DNA from 3 places in the Rhizobium sp. CF142 genome. Region 3 is predicted to be linked to each of the others. Evidence: riboswitches for the same ligand, from Rfam matches in the RefSeq annotation. Region 3 holds a riboswitch; each other region holds the start of a gene.
What was found. A riboswitch is a leader RNA that binds a small molecule or an ion and turns the genes downstream of it on or off. The one in region 3 is predicted to bind cobalamin.

Region 1: it holds a riboswitch for cobalamin, as region 3 does, so the genes downstream of both, cobU (bifunctional adenosylcobinamide kinase/adenosylcobinamide-phosphate guanylyltransferase) here and metE (5-methyltetrahydropteroyltriglutamate--homocysteine S-methyltransferase) in region 3, are expected to answer to the same signal.
Region 2: it holds a riboswitch for cobalamin, as region 3 does, so the genes downstream of both, bluB (5,6-dimethylbenzimidazole synthase) here and metE (5-methyltetrahydropteroyltriglutamate--homocysteine S-methyltransferase) in region 3, are expected to answer to the same signal.

What each region holds. Positions count from the first base shown of each region.
Region 1 is NZ_AJWE01000016.1:7,423-12,859, forward strand. It holds gene PMI11_RS04820 (adenylate/guanylate cyclase domain-containing protein) at 1-75, shown strand, start outside; gene PMI11_RS04825 (chloride channel protein) at 61-1,851, opposite strand; cobalamin riboswitch at 2,059-2,455, shown strand; gene cobU (bifunctional adenosylcobinamide kinase/adenosylcobinamide-phosphate guanylyltransferase) at 2,819-3,328, shown strand; gene cobW (cobalamin biosynthesis protein CobW) at 3,333-4,379, shown strand; gene cobN (cobaltochelatase subunit CobN) at 4,389-5,437, shown strand, end outside.
Region 2 is NZ_AJWE01000135.1:23,812-29,248, forward strand. It holds gene PMI11_RS34260 (3-deoxy-7-phosphoheptulonate synthase) at 1-53, opposite strand, end outside; partial or broken gene PMI11_RS34265 (DHA2 family efflux MFS transporter permease subunit) at 296-1,777, opposite strand; cobalamin riboswitch at 1,863-2,054, shown strand; gene bluB (5,6-dimethylbenzimidazole synthase) at 2,096-2,797, shown strand; gene PMI11_RS34275 (MFS transporter) at 2,815-4,359, opposite strand; gene PMI11_RS34280 (LysR family transcriptional regulator) at 4,494-5,348, shown strand; gene PMI11_RS34285 (DUF2865 domain-containing protein) at 5,378-5,437, opposite strand, start outside.
Region 3 is NZ_AJWE01000093.1:64,614-70,050, forward strand. It holds gene PMI11_RS19500 (TIGR03862 family flavoprotein) at 1-165, opposite strand, end outside; gene PMI11_RS19505 (MerR family transcriptional regulator) at 204-626, opposite strand; gene PMI11_RS19510 (heavy metal translocating P-type ATPase) at 698-2,986, shown strand; cobalamin riboswitch at 3,028-3,233, shown strand; gene metE (5-methyltetrahydropteroyltriglutamate--homocysteine S-methyltransferase) at 3,340-5,437, shown strand, end outside.

The sequences.
Region 1 (5,437 bases), on a different contig from region 3:
GCGGTGCCGACTACAGCATCGGCCCTAAAATCGGAATCGATTTTCGGAAAGCCTAGCGCCTCAGATCTCGCCTGAGACCTCACGGCGGCGGCGGTCGAGTTCTTCGGTGTAACGGCGCAGCGTATGGCTTTCGCTGAGCTGGCCGACCACCTTGCGCTCGATGAGATTGTTGACGACGGCGAGCGCTTCGCTTTCGGTCTTGTCGAAGATCGCGGCCGCCTGCTTGGCGTTCATCTGCGGCTGCAGGAAATCGTTTTTATAGCGGATGAAATCGGCGAGATTCTGGGCTTCGTCCTGCGCGCTGGTGGGGTTGGCGTAGATTTCCGGCACGAGCACGAGGCCGGCATATTTGTCGCCGTCGTCGACGAGGATGACGCGCTGCGTCGAGCCGATGGGGAAGGCCTCTTTGAACTCGTCCAGGGTTATGCCGAGCTTTGCCTTCTTCACGTCTGATCGCATCAGCTTGTCGACGGTCAGGTTGCGGATCCAGCCGACATCATGGGCGCTGCGGATGCTCTCTCCGCGCAGGTGAAAGCGCCATGTGGCGAAGGAGTAGCCGAAGGTGGTGCGCACCACGAGCGAGGAGGTGATGACGGCGGCGAGCACCAGGGCGGTGATCGGAAAGTCGCCGGTAATCTCCAGCGCCAGGAAGGTCATGGTCAGCGGCCCGCCGATGACGGCGACGGCGAGCGAACTCATGCCGACGACGGCGTAGATCACGGGCGTCAGCGTCGCATCGGCGAAATAGGGGGCGGAATAGGCAAAGAGCTTGCCGAGCAGCGCTCCCATGAAGAGTGAGGCGAAGAACAGGCCGCCCCTGAAGCCCGAGCCGATGGAGACGGCCGACGCCACCGATTTCAGGAGGAAAAGTCCAATCAGCGCCGGGATCGTGATCTCATGGGAGAGGTTCAGATGCAGCGCGCCGTGACCGGCGGCCAGCACCTGTGGCGAGACCAGCGCCAACAGGCCGACGACGATGCCGCCGAGTGCCGGGCGGAAGGGCAGCGCAATCGAGCTCTTGCGCGCCAGTTCCTCGACGAAAGAGACGCCCTGCATGATCAGGATGCCGATGCCGGCGCAGAAGGCGCCGAGGGCGATCGCCGGGACGTAGTCGGCGGGTTGGACAGCGCCGAAGCTGCCGACATCGATGATGAAATCGCTGCCGGAGAGCAGCCGGGCAACCAGTGTAGCGACAAGGGCGGCGACGACGACAGGCGTCAGCGAGATGATGGTGTAGGTGCCGATGATCAGCTCGAAGGCATAGAAGGCACCGGTCAGCGGCGCATTGAAGGCCGCAGCGATGGCGCCGGCCGCGCCGCAGCCGACGAGGACGCGCAGATCCGCGCGGCGCAGCTGCAGCTTCAGGCCGAATTTCGAGGCGATGCCGGCTGCAAGCTGCGTATAGCCGGCCTCCAGACCGACGGAGGCGCCGAAGCCGTTGGAAACGAGATTCTGGATGGCGACGAGGATGCTGTCGGTCAGCGACAGACGGCCGCCATGGAGCGCATTGGCTTCGATCGGGTCGACCATCGGTTTCTTGCGCCATCTTGCGAGAATGAAGATCAACAGGCCGAGCAGCATGCCGCCCGCAACCGGGGCCGTCATCAGCAGGAACTTGCTGTCGATCTCAGAGGCGCTGAGCCTCGTCGTGCCGTCTATACCGAAGATCAGCCTGTGCATCTCTTCCGAGACATAGCTCATGGCGGTGACTGCAAGCCCTGAGGCAATACCGACGAGCGCGCCGGCAAAGACCATGCCCATTTCGCTGTGTCGGATAAGCGCGCGCAGGCGTCCCGGATCGAGGACGGTGCCAAGAGGGCCGAGGCGGCGAATATCCATTCGGGAGAGCATCATGGGGAAACTAGGCGGCAGGAGTGGGGGTCAAGGGCGGAGCCGGCATCCGCATGAGCGGCAATTGCGGCAAAATACCGACTGGGCTGTAAAGTTTTTGTGACGCAAGCCTTTGATTAAAGACGATAATATCGGTAGTGTAAGTCGAGATGAGCGCTATGCGCGCCCGGTGCACCGATTGACATGCCTGGGGCGGAAGCCTAACCATGAATTGACATAATGGATGGTTCCGGATCGGCCTTAAGCCTTCCGGATGAAAAGGGAATGTGACGGGGCGGACCCAAGCCGGGCGCTTTCATCACAGCCGACCCCGCGACTGTAGAGCAGTCAGGGTCTTCCATCCGGCATTTCGATTGCGGCGCCGACGGTTTTGCATTCTGCAAGCGGGCAAGGCGGGACAAGTGCCGGAAAAGCCACTGGGAATGCATCGTGATCAGCCGGGGCAGGACGCCTCTAATTCTACGAATCGTCCGCCTTTTCACGAGATGCAGCCGGGAAGGCGAGGCAGATCCGCTGGCACGATCAGGGGCGACCGGAAACGGTCTGCCCCTGTCGCGGCCGAAAACTGCGAGCCAGGAGACCTGCCATCCGTGCCGGGCATAATGCCCATACTGGGCCGTTTGCCCGCTGCCAGCACGGAGGTTGTCTTGGCTGAAGGATTTGATTCAGCGCCGCCTCTGGTGGTGCGATGTGGAGGCGCCGGTACGGTGCGTTCGGCCTCTTCCGTCGAGTATGCGGCACCCCCCTCTGTCCTGCCGGACATCTCCCCCACAAGGGGGGAGATTGAATCGTGGCAACGCTCTTCCCAAACAACAGATGTAGGGCGAAGGTCTGGCCTCTTGCCGATCTCTCCCCTTGTGGGGGAGATGTCCGGCAGGACAGAGGGGGGTGTTACACTCTCCAAGGTCAAGGAACGCAAACCCGGAATGAGCCTTCGCTATGCCCTCTCTCCGAGGAGCGTTTCGGCATGACCGCCACCTTCGTCCTCGGCGGCGCCCGCTCCGGCAAATCCCGCTTCGCCGAAAACCTCGTCACCACAAGCGGCCTTGAGCGCCACTACGTCGCCACCGGCCGCGCCTGGGACGATGAGATGCAGGCGCGCATCGACCAGCACAAGGCCGATCGCGGCTCCTCCTGGACCACGCATGAGGAACCGCTCGATCTCATCGAACGCCTTGCGGCCATCGATGGCGAGGGCAGGGCTGTTCTCGTCGATTGCCTGACGCTGTGGCTTACCAATTTGATGATGGAGGGGCGCGATATCGCCGCCCAATCCGCCGCCCTTGCCGCCTTTCTACCGCAGGCAAAGGCGCGGCTCGTCATCGTTTCCAATGAAGTCGGCCTCGGTATCGTGCCTGAGAACCGCATGGCGCGGGAGTTTCGCGATCATGCGGGCCGGCTGCACCAGATGATCGCGGCTTCGGCCGACGAAGTGTATTTTATCGCGGCAGGTCTGCCGCTGAAAATGAAGGGTTAAATCCATGCAGCAGAAAATTCCCGCAACCGTCATCACCGGCTTCCTCGGTGCGGGCAAGACGACCATGATCCGCAACCTGCTCACCAATGCCGGCGGCAAGAAGATTGCGCTGATCATCAACGAGTTCGGCGATCTCGGCGTCGATGGCGACGTGCTGAAGGGCTGCGGGGCGGAGAATTGCACCGAGGACGATATTATAGAGCTCACCAATGGCTGCATCTGCTGCACGGTCGCCGACGATTTCATTCCGACCATGACGAAGCTTCTGGAGCGCGACCAGCGCCCCGACCATATCGTCATCGAAACCTCGGGCCTCGCCTTGCCGCAGCCGCTGGTCGCCGCTTTCAACTGGCCGGATATCCGCAGCGAAGTCACCGTTGACGGCGTGATCACCGTGGTCGACAGCGCCGCTGTTGCGGCAGGGCGTTTTGCCGATGACCATGATGCTGTCAATGCACGCCGTGTCGAGGATGAATCGCTCGATCATGAAAGCCCGATCGAGGAGCTTTTCGAGGATCAACTGACCTGCGCCGATCTGATCGTGCTCAACAAGACCGATCTGATCGACGCTGACGGCCTTGGCCGTGTGAAGAGCGAGGTCGCCTCGCGCATCGCCCGCAAGCCTGTGATGATCGAGGCCAGGAACGGCGAGGTGCCGGCAAGCGTACTGCTCGGCCTCGGCATCGGCACGGAAGACGATATCGGCAACCGCAAGTCCCATCACGAGCTGGAGCATGAGGATGGCGAGCCGCACGATCACGACGAATTCGACAGTTTCGTCGTCGAACTCGGTGCTATCGCCGATACATCAGGTTTCGTCGAGAAGCTGAAGGGCATCATCGCCGAGCATGACGTGTTGCGTCTCAAGGGCTTCATCGATGTCTCCGGCAAGCCGATGCGCCTGCAGCTGCAGGCCGTGGGTGCCCGCATCGACCAGTATTTCGACCGCGCCTGGGCACAGGGCGAAGCCCGCAGCACGCGCCTTGTCGTCATCGGCCTGCACGAGATGGATCAGGACGCGGTGCGCAAGGCGATCGAAACGCTCGTCTGAGGATAGAGAATGCATCTGCTTCTGGCCCAACAGGGAACAATCAGCGACGGGGACGAGGCCATCGACCTCGGCCAGTCGCCGGGCGATATCCTGTTCCTCTCGGCCGCCGACACCGAGCTTGCGGCAATCGCTGCGGCTCATTCCGGCGGGGCGAGCGGGCATACGCTCAGGCTTGCGAGCCTGATGAGCCTGAAGCATCCGATGTCGGTCGATACCTACGTCCAGCGCACGGCACGACATGCGAAGCTGATCATCGTGCGGGCGCTGGGTGGGGCGAGCTATTTTCACTATGCGCTCGAGGCGCTGCACGCGGTTGCCGCTCGCAATGGGGCGCTGATTGCGGTGCTGCCGGGCGATGCGCGGCCGGATGCGGGGCTGACGCCGTTTTCCAATGTGTCGCTTGAGGATCTGAATGCGCTGTGGGCGTATCTGATCGAGGGTGGCGACGCCAATGCGCGGGGCTTTCTTGCCTATGCCTCGGCGATGCTTTCGGGGGCGGAGAAGCCGGCGCCAGCCGCGCCGTTGATGAAGGCGGGGATCTGGTGGCCGGGGCGGGGGCTTGTCGGGGTTGAGGAGTGGAAGGGGCTTGTTTCGGGTGTGTCTTCTGCGGCCGTTGCGGATGAGACACCCCCCTCTGTCCTGCCGGACATCTCCCCCACAAGGGGGGAGATCGACAAGGAGCGAGACCAACACCCTACATTAGTTGTTTGGGGAGAAGCTCTCCGCGATTCAATCTCCCCCCTTGTGGGGGAGATGTCCGGTAGGACAGAGGGGGGTGCCGCACACTCGCCGGCAGACGAAAGCATTGCGCATTCGACGGAAGAGGTGGAAATCGAACCCACGTTTCATCCCACCGGCCGCGCTACCGTCGCCATCGCCTTCTACCGCGCCCTCGTGCAAAGCGGCGAAACCCGCCCCGTTGAAGCCCTGATCGAAGCCCTGCAAGCGAAAGGCCTGCGCCCGTTGCCGGTCTTCGCCTACAGCCTCAAGGATCCCGTCTCCAAGGGCATCCTCGAATCCATCTTCGCCGAATTGAAGCCCGATGTCGTCATCAACAC
Region 2 (5,437 bases), on a different contig from region 3:
TTGGTCAACGGGGTGATCTCGACGATGCGCAGATCATCAATGGTGTCAGTCACGGTATGCTCTCCTGTTTGGTCATACCGTGGCGGAACAAAAAAGCCGCCAGGTTGACTAGCGGCTGTTCGGGTGTGTCGTCGCGTTAGTTTCGGTTACGCACAGACCCGCATCCGCTGGAAGCAGCGGTACGAATAAAATCGCGATGCGTAAACGGACGAAATCGACATGCAGGCTATGTAGCTATGCCGATCGGAATTGTCACGTGGAATCTGTGAGGAAAAACGACAGATCCGTGAAGTTTTCAGCGGCTCTCGGCCATTGCCTGTCCTTGGGCCTCTTTCGGTTCTGCCGCCTCGGCATGTCTGTTCTTGTGGCGGCGTGTCGTCAGTTCTTCGCCGGCATTGGCAGGCAGGCGCAGGAAGGTGATGCAGGCAAGTGCTGATATCGCGGCCACGATGAAGAAGGCGATATGGAAATCCGAGACCAAAAGCTTGCCGCCGTGGAAGCTCGAGGAGATTTCCAGGATCGTGCCGGCGACGGCAACGCCCATGGCCATGGAGATGCGCTGCGCTACCGCATTGATGGCGGTTGCCTGGCTGCTGTCGGCCTCGTCCACATCGCCGAAGGCCATGGCGTTGACGCCGGAAAAGGCCATGGAGCGCAGAAGGCCGCCGACGAGAAGACAGCCCATGATGACGTACATCGGCGTTTCCGCGGTGAAGAAGCCGTTCACGCCGAGGAAGATCGCTGCGAGGAAGGTCGTCAGCGCAATGACGTTGCGGAAGCCGAAGGCGTTATAGGTGCGGGTAGCCGCAAATTTCGAGCCCATGGAGCCAAGAGCGCTGATGAAGGTGATCGAGCCGGATTGGAGCGGCGTCAGGCCGAAGCCGAGCTGCAGCATCAGCGGCATGAGGAAGGGCAGCGCGCCGAGGCCCATGCGGAAATTCGAGGCGCCGAGGATCGCCGCCCGGAACATCGGGTAACGAAACATCTTGGGATCGAGCAGCGGGTGCGGCGTGCGCCTGGCATGCACGAAATAGAGAATGCCGGAGAGGACGCCGACGGCGACAGTGACATAGCCGTAGATGACGGGAACGGCGGGCAGACTGATGACCGAGAGGCCGAAGACGAAACCGGCAAAGCCGATACCCGACAGGAAGAAGCCCGGAAAATCCATCGGCTTCGGGCTGCGCGGCTCGACGACCGGCAGGAAACGGGTGACGAGGACGATGCCGATAATGCCGATTGGCACATTGATCCAGAAGATCCAGTGCCAGCTTAGATAGGTTGTCAGGAAGCCGCCAATCGGCGGGCCCATGATCGGGCCGATCAGCGCCGGAATGGTCAACCATGCCATGGCATTCACCAGCTGGTGACGTGGCGTGCCGCGCACCAGGAGCAATCGCCCGACCGGCGTCATCATCGAGCCGCCAGCGCCCTGGATGAGGCGGGAGATGACGAAGGCGGCGATGGAATTGGAGAATGCGCAGGCGACCGAGCCGACCATGAAGACGAAGATCGCCAGGCGGAAGATTTTGCGTGCACCGAAGCGATCCGACATCCAGCCGCTGATCGGAATGAAGATTGCGAGCGCCACGAGGTAGCTCGTTACCGCAAGTTTCAGCGCGATCGGCGAGGTGCCGATATCGGAGGCAATGGCCGGCAGGCTGGTGGCGATCACGGTCGAATCCATCTGCTCCATGAACAGGGCGACCGCAAGGATCATTGGTGTTAGGCGGGACACGGGCAACCGGAAGGCAATGAGAGAGGATTCGGCGCCAGCGGCGTCGGGTCTCGTTCTAGGCCAGCATTTTCAGCCTGTCCACGAAATGAATGTCGCATGCAGCTTGCCGCCATGCCGTTTCCGCGCCATAGATCACCCGTCAGGTGCCCGCTTTCATAAGCGGGAGAATCGGGAATCCGGTGCAAGACCGGAACGTGCCCAACGCTGTAAGGCCGACGCTTGCCGCATAGAATGCCACTGGCCGCAAGGCCGGGAAGGCTGCGGCCAAGCGGATGACGCCAAAGTCAGAAGACCGGCCTGGCAAGATAGACCCAACCCGCGCGGACGGCGGGCGGTTGCGTTGTTGGGGATTTGACGATGCGACCCATTGATGATGCCGTTTGCCCGGCATCCAGCTTTTCTGCGGCCGAACGCGAGGCCGTCTATCACGCCATCATGACGCGGCGTGACGTGCGCAGCCAGTTCCTGCCCGATCCCTTGCCGGATGATCTGGTGACGCGTCTTTTGACCGCCGCGCATCACGCGCCCTCGGTCGGCTTCATGCAGCCATGGAATTTCATTCTGGTGAAGAGCGTCGAGGTGAGGGCGCGGGTACGCGATGCCTTCCTCAAGGCGAATGAAGAAGCGGCCCGCATGTTCGACGGCGAGCGGCAGGAACAATACCGTTCGCTGAAGCTCGAAGGAATCGTCCAGGCGCCGCTCGGCATCTGCGTGACCTGCGATCCGACCCGCAGCGGCAGCGTGGTGCTGGGTCGTACCCACAATCCGCGCATGGATAGCTATTCCACCGCCTGCGCCATCCAGAACCTGTGGCTTGCGGCACGAGCCGAAGGCGTGGGCATCGGCTGGGTCAGCATTTTTCGCGAGGGTGACCTGAAGGAGATCCTCGGCATTCCCGATCATATTGAGGTCGTCGCCTGGCTCTGCGCCGGCTTCGTCGACCGGCTCTATGATAAGCCGGAACTGGCGGTCAAAGGCTGGCGGCAGCGGGTGGCGCTGGAAGAGCTGGTTTTCCATGACGGCTGGGGGCAGGTGGAAAGCGAGGCCGCGCCGGTTTGAGCTGGCGCGGGTGTGCGTCACTCGGCCGGCTGGGTGCTGCAATCCTTGGCGCAGGCCGGTGTCCTCCAATGGCCAAAGGTGAGGAAGCTCGCAGCAGCGAGAAGCCAGACGCCGATCGCTCCATAGAGCATGACGCCGCCGAAGCCTGCGACCAGCGCACCATGCACCGTCTCGGCAGGAATATCAGGCAGAGCGGCGATGTTGCCGGCGGAGATCCGTTCGGCAAGCGGGCGTAGATCGCCGGCATCGATCGAGTTCGGCAAGGCGCTCCTTAGATGGGAGAGCACGCCGCTGAACAGGATGAAGCCCATGACGGCGATGTTGATGGCGAGCGAGATCATCCGGGCGCTCATGTCGATGCCGGAGGCCATGCCGGCGCGATCGCTGGAAACCGCACCGGTTGTCGTGTTGGTGACCGGCGTGTTGGTGAAGCCAAGCCCGATGCCGGCAAGCAGCGCGCCGGGCAGCATCGTCAGCCAGCTTGCCGCGGCGGCGGCACTGCCTGACTTCATCAGCAGGAAGCCGAGCCCGATGGTGAAAAGGCCGCCGGGAATGATGATGCCCGGCCGGTAGCGCAGCATGAGCCGTTCGGCAAGCGGCGGCACGACGAGCGTCGGCAGCGTATAGGCAAGCAGCGCCAGACCCGCGGCCACACTGCCATAGCCGAGACCGGCTTCATACCAGATCGGCAGATAGATCATGAAGGGCCAGAAGCTGATATTCATGGCAGCCGAGCCGATGATGGCACCCGAGAAGGCGCGAATGCCGAAGACTGAAGCATCGAACATCGGTCGCGGGTTCAGCCTCTCGGCAATGACGAAGGCGACGAGGCTTGCCGCGGCAAGTCCGACAATGCCAAGTGCTGCAGGGCTGGCAAAGCCGAGAGCCGGACCCTGGGTGATGAAGTAAGCGAGGCAGAAGACCGCCAGCGAAAGGGTGGCAATGCCGGCCATATCGAGCCGTCCTGCAGCGGGGTCACGCGATTCCTCAACGCCCGTTACGGCAAGCGTTACCGTCACGGCTGCCAGCACGGCATGGATGAGGAACACCCATTGCCAGCCGGCCGCCGCAACGATCGCAACGCCGATGATCGGGCCGAAGCCAAGGCCAATGCCGAAGATGATGCCCCACCAGCCGAAGGCGATGCTGCGGGCGCGGCCTTCCCGAAATTGATGAGAGAGGACAGCCACCTGGCAAATCAGCATCACGCCGCCGCTCATGCCCTGCAGAAAGCGGGAAACGATCAGCAGCGAAACATCCTGAGCAAGGCCGGCAATCAGTGAGGTGAGGCCAAAGGCGGCAATGCCGATCAGGAAGACGCGCTTGCGGCCGTAGCGATCGGCCAATGTGCCTGCCGCCATCAGCACCGTCGTCACGGCGATCGTATAGGCATTCATGATCCATTGCAGCGCGCTGAAATCGGCATGCAGCACCTTTTCCAGCGTCGGCAGGATTGCGGGTACGCTCGATATTTCAAGGCCGAACATCAGTGAGGAGAGGCAGGCCGCCATCAGGGCGATGATGCCTCTGATACGTGAGGATGGAGGGGAGGCAGAGATCATGCTTTGGCCTTTCGACGTTGAGACATAGAACGGTGACATCCGTTGTTGTCCATTTGCGTCAGCATAAGCAGAGCTTGATCATTACAGAATTGGATGATTGAATATTTCAGACACAACAATTTCGGATAGATCCAATGACCATGCTCGATGTCGATTCCGTTCAGGCTTTCGTGACGATCGCCGAGAACAAGAGCTTCACCCGCGCTGCCAGTGAGCTCGGCAGCACGCAAGGGGCGATCAGCGTCAAGCTCAAACGGCTGGAGGAGCGGCTCGGCCATCGGCTGATCGAACGCACGCCGCGGCTGGTGCGGCTTTCGGCACAGGGGGCGGTATTTCTTGATGCCGCACGGGAATTCCTCGCTGCCCATGACCGGGCGATCGAAGCACTTTCCTCGTCGCGCCGTCGTTTCAGACTGGGCATTGCGGCCCATGTCGCCGGCCCGGAAGTGCCGACGCTGCTTGCGCGCCTCAATGCCCATGATCCGGGGCTGACAATCGAGGTCCGGCTCGACAATTCCTGCGAGTTGCTTGCCGCCTTCGATCGCGGCGACCTGGATGCGGCGATCGTCCGTCGGGACGAGGACCGGCGCGATGGCGAGGTTCTGGCACCGGAGCATTTCGGCTGGTTTGCAACGCCGCAATTCGAATATCGCCGCGGCGAACCGCTGCGTCTTGCAGCACTGTCGCCCAACTGCAAGGTGCGGGATGTCTGCACCCGGGCGCTCGATGCGGCAGGCATTCCCTGGGCGGAAGTCTTCCTCGGCGGCGGCTCTTCGGCTGTGACAGCAGCCGTTTCGGCCGGGCTTGCCGTCTCGACCTTCTCCTATCGTCTGGCGCCTGTCGGCACGGTCGAGGTCAGCGAGCGCTTCGGCCTGCCGGCGCTGCCATCCTCCGAGGTCGTGCTGCATTCGACACTGACGGACGCCAAATCGCGTGCGGCCCTGCGCACATTGGCGGCAGCCTTCAGAGAACATCGCTCGTCAAACTGAAGACGCGATTTCGACTGCCGCTATCGTGGTTATTGCTGTTGTTGGGGCTGCGGGCCTGATGTCGCCGGATTGGTGAGATCGATCTTGCC
Region 3 (5,437 bases):
GGAATGGGTGATGTTGAGCCCGGACTTGCCGGCGAGCAGGAACTTGCGGGCAAAGGTCGGAATCGTGTCATAGATGGAAACGGCATGACCACTCGCCGACAGCACTTCGGCTGCCGAAAGGCCGGCGGGGCCGCCGCCGATGATCGCGATCGTCTTCTGGTTCATAGCGCCTTCTTGGCGCGGGCGGTTAGCGAGCGCAAGTCTCAGTGATGCGGATGCACGCACTTGCCGTGATCGGCGAGCACCTCGATGACCCGGCATTGATCGACGCGGCCATGGCCGCAGCCTTCGACCATCTGTTCCAGCTCGGCCTTCAGGGCATTGAGACTGCGGATGCGCTGTTCGACCTCGATCAGGCGGGCCTTGGCGATGGCATCGGCGGAGGCACAGGACTGGTGCGGGTCGTCCTGCAGCTGCAGCAATGTGCGGATCGCCTCGATCTCGAAGCCGAGTTCGCGGGCGTGGCGGATGAAGGCGAGGCGGTTGAGGTCCGATGGCTCGTAGGAGCGCTGATTGCCCTCGCTGCGGCTCGGCGCAGACAACAGGCCGATGCCTTCATAATAGCGGATCGTCGGCACCTTGACGCCGCTCTGGCGGGCGGCTTCGCCGATGGTGATCTTTTTCATGATTTTCCTCTTGCACCTCTAGTCGCTAGAGGATGTAGGAACGATACTGCTTACAAGCAAGGATCGAAATCATGAGCGAAGCAGCACAGGCACGGTACCGGGTTGGCGGCATGGATTGCGCCGCCTGCGCAACGAAAATCGATACGGCCGTCAGGCGCGTGCCCGGCGTCGAAGACGTCTCTGTGTCGGTGACGGCAGGCACGATGACGGTGCGCCACGATGGCAGCAGCGATCTCAAAGCGATCGAGAAGAGGGTAACCGGCCTCGGCTATTCGGTTGCTCCGCTCACCGGCAAGGCTCCTGTTCGCGAGAGCAAGGTCGGCCATGACCATGCGGGTCACGACCACGATCATGGGCACGACCATGACCACGATCACGATGGGCATGAGCACCATGGCCACGACCATGACGATCATGGTCACGAAGGCCATGATCACGATCATTCGCATGGCGACGAGGAGATCGAGGGTCTGCACGGCCATGATCACGGGCCGATGACCGGCCCCTGGTGGCAGAGCAAGAAGGGCCGGTTGACGATCTTTTCCGGCCTCGCACTCGTTGCTGCTTATGTGCTCGGCCACCTGGTGCCATCGATCGCTTCCTATGCCTTCATCGTCGCCATGCTGGTCGGGCTGGTGCCGATTGCGCGCCGCGCGGTCATGGCCGCCCTTTCCGGCACGCCCTTTTCGATCGAAATGCTGATGACGATTGCCGCTGTCGGCGCTGTCATCATCAATGCCGGCGAAGAGGCGGCGACGGTCGTCTTCCTGTTCCTCGTCGGTGAATTGCTGGAAGGGGTGGCTGCCGGCAAGGCGCGCGCCAGCATCCAGTCGCTGACGACGCTGGTGCCGAAGAATGCGCTGCTCGAGACGGGCGGCGAGGTGAAGGAAGTGCCGGCTGAGACGCTTTCCGTCGGCTCCATCATTCTCGTGCGTCCGGGAGACCGGATTTCCGCCGACGGTACAATTGTTTCCGGCGAAAGTGCGATCGATGAAGCGCCGGTGACGGGCGAAAGCACGCCGGTGCGCAAGGGCGCAGGCGAGACGGTCTTCGCCGGCACGGTCAATGGCGATGCGGCGCTGCGCGTCCGTGTCACGGCCGCTGCCGAGGACAATACGATTGCCCGCGTCGTCAAGCTGGTGGAGGAAGCCCAGGAATCGAAGGCGCCGACGGAGCGCTTCATCGATCGCTTCTCCCGTTATTATACGCCTGGTGTCGTCGTCGTGGCGGCGCTGGTCGCCGTCCTGCCGCCGCTCCTGATGGGTGGGGCATGGGGCGAATGGGTCTATAAAGGTCTCGCAATCCTGCTGATCGGCTGCCCCTGTGCGCTGGTCATTTCGACGCCGGCGGCGATTGCCGCCTCGCTTTCGGCGGGTGCGCGCCGCGGTCTGCTGATGAAGGGTGGCGCGGTTCTGGAATCGCTTGGGAAGGTGACGGCCGTTGCCTTCGATAAAACCGGTACGCTGACCGAAGGCAAACCGCAGGTCACCGATATAATTTCCTATGGACGCACAGAGGTGGAGGTGCTTTCGCGCGCTGCCGTTCTGGAGCAGGGCTCCAGCCATCCGCTGGCGTTGGCAATTCTCAACCGTGCCAAGGCAGACCGTGTGCCCGTACCGCCGGCTTTCGAAGTCGAAGCGCTTCCCGGCAAGGGCATGACCGGCAAGGTGGGTGGGGAGACGCTCGATCTCCTGTCGCCGCCGGCTGCGCGCGAGCGCGGGGCGCTGAATGCGGAACAGGACGAGCAGGTCGCGGTGCTGAACGGGGCGGGCAAGAGCGTCTCGGTACTGCTCGTCAATGGTGTCGCAGCCGGTCTCATCGCCATGCGTGATGAACCTCGTGAAGACGCAAAGAGCGGGCTTGCGACGCTGAAGGCAGCGGGCGTACGCGCCATCATGCTGACTGGCGACAACAAGCGCACGGCGGCAGCCGTTGCCGGCGATCTCGGCATCGACTGGCGCGGCGAACTCCTGCCGCAGGACAAGCAGCGCATTGTTGGCGAGTTGAAGAAGGAAGGTCTATTCGTCGCCAAGGTGGGTGACGGCATCAATGATGCGCCGGCACTTGCCGCTGCCGATGTCGGCATCGCCATGGGCGGCGGCACCGATGTGGCGCTGGAAACGGCGGATGCGGCCGTGCTGCACGGGCGCGTTGGTGATGTGGCGCGCATGATCGAGCTTTCGAAGCGGACGATGCGCAATATCATCCAGAACATCACCATGGCTCTCGGGCTGAAGGCCGTGTTCCTTATTACCACCATTGCCGGCATTACCGGCCTGTGGCCGGCGATTCTTGCGGATACGGGCGCGACCGTGCTGGTGACGATGAATGCGCTTCGCCTCCTTCAGATAAAGACATAAAGATTTCTTTATGTGATCTTGACGTTGCGATGCGGCGGGTGCATGCTTGCCGCATCGTTGGTTCTTGGGATCAGACAATCCCGAGCTAAGAGGGAATTCGGTGCGGTAATCGCCAAGACCGGAGCTGCCCCCGCAACTGTAAGCGGAGAGACACCGTCCTAAGACGTCACTGGGAAGACGCCCGGGAAGACTGGACGATGTCGATGACCCGCAAGCCAGGAGACCTGCCGCGATAGATAACGTCCACGGGCGGGGTGTCCCGGTGTGCCGCTTTGCGCGAGACGGCATTCCCATGGCCGTCTCTCGTCGATGCGTTGCGCCGCAGCCTTGCCCATAACCTTCGGGGTAAGGAAATGACCATCAAGACTGCAAATCTCGGCTTTCCCAGGATCGGAAAGCATCGCGAACTCAAATTCGCACTGGAAAGCTACTGGGCCGGCAAATCCGATGCCGGCGCGCTTCTCGATGTCGGCAAGCGGCTGCGGGCCGAAAATTGGGCCTTGCAGAAAGAGAAGGGGATCGACGTCGTCCCCTCGAACGATTTCTCGCTTTACGACCATGTGCTCGATACGGCCGTCATGGTCGGCGCCATTCCTTCGGCCTATGGGTGGAAGGGCGGCCATGTGGCGCTCGATACCTATTTCGCCATGGCGCGTGGCTCAACCGGCGAAGAGGCGCATGCCGATTGCGGCCATCCGCACCATTACGGGCATGGCGTGCCGGCGCTGGAAATGACGAAGTGGTTCGACACGAACTATCACTACATGGTGCCGGAACTCGGCATCGATCAGACCTTTGCCCTGACGGCGAACAGGCCGCTCGATGCCTTCATCGAGGCGAAGACACTTGGCATCCACACCCGGCCGGTCATCCTCGGTCCGGTCACCTTCCTGAAACTCGCCAAAGGAAGCGAAGAGGGCTTCCAGCCGATCGACCTGCTTGCACGCTTGTTGCCCGTCTATGCAAAAGTACTGGCAGAACTTCGTGCAGCCGGTGCCGACTGGGTGCAGATCGACGAACCTTGCTTCGTGCTCGATCTTTCACAGGAAGAGCAGGCAGCACTGCAGCATACCTATCGTGCGCTGCATGAATTGGTACCCGACCTGAAGATCATGCTCGCCACCTATTTCGGCGAGATCGGCGACAATCTGCCGACGGCGCTCTCGCTGCCGGTGGCCGGACTGCATGTCGATCTCGTTCGCGCTCCACAGCATATCGATGCCCTTCTCAAGACATCCAGCGACCTGACGCTGTCGCTTGGCCTCATCGACGGGCGTAATATCTGGAAGGCAGACCTTGCGGCGATCCAGAAAAGAATCGAGCCGCTTGTCCAGCATTTTGGTGCGGACCGGCTACAGATCGCGCCGTCCTGCTCGCTGCTGCACGTGCCGATCGATCTGGAACTGGAGAGCGGGCTGGATGGTGAGCTGAAATCATGGCTCGCCTTCGCTGCCCAGAAGCTTGATGAGCTCGCAGCGCTTGGCGATGCCGGCAAGGCCTCCCAGGTGATTGCGGCAGCCTCGCAGGCCGTTGCATCGCGCGCCGCATCTACGCACGTACATGATCTGAAGGTCAGACAGCGGGTTGCCGCGATCGACGAGGCGATGAAGACGCGCGGCAGCGATTTTGCCGAGCGGACCGGCCTGCAGGAGCGTAAGCTTCGCCTGCCGCTGTTCCCGACGACGACGATCGGCTCTTTCCCGCAGACGGCTGACGTGCGCAAGTCCCGCTCGGCCTTCGCCAAGGGCACGATCAGCGAGGCGGATTACGATGCCTTCCTGAAAAAGGAAACCGAAGCAGCGATCCGCTGGCAGGAGGAAATCGGCCTCGACGTGCTCGTCCACGGCGAATTCGAGCGCAATGACATGGTGCAGTATTTTGGCGAGCAGCTTTTCGGCTTCGCCTTCACGCAACATGCCTGGGTGCAGAGCTACGGCTCGCGCTATGTCCGGCCACCCATCATCTTCGGCGATGTCTCCCGCCCCGTACCGATGACGGTGGAGTGGTGGCGCTATGCGCAGTCGCTGACGGAGAAGCCGGTCAAAGGCATGCTGACCGGGCCGGTGACGATCCTCAATTGGTCCTTCGTGCGCGACGATCTTTCCCGCGCCGATGTCAGCCGGCAGATCGCGCTGGCGATCCGCGACGAGGTGCTCGATCTTGAAAAGGCCGGTGCGGCAATGATCCAGATCGACGAGGCGGCGCTCCGCGAAGGCCTGCCGCAGCGCAAGGCCGACTGGAAGACCTATCTCGACTGGGCCGTCGAGAGTTTTCGCCTATGCGCCTCCGGCGTGGCGGACGAAACGCAGATCCATACGCATATGTGCTATTCGGAGTTCAACCAGATCATCGATGCCATTGCGGCGATGGATGCCGATGTAATCTCCATCGAAACGTCGCGTTCGAAGATGGAACTGCTGGAAGCTTTCCGCAGCTACAAATATCCGAACG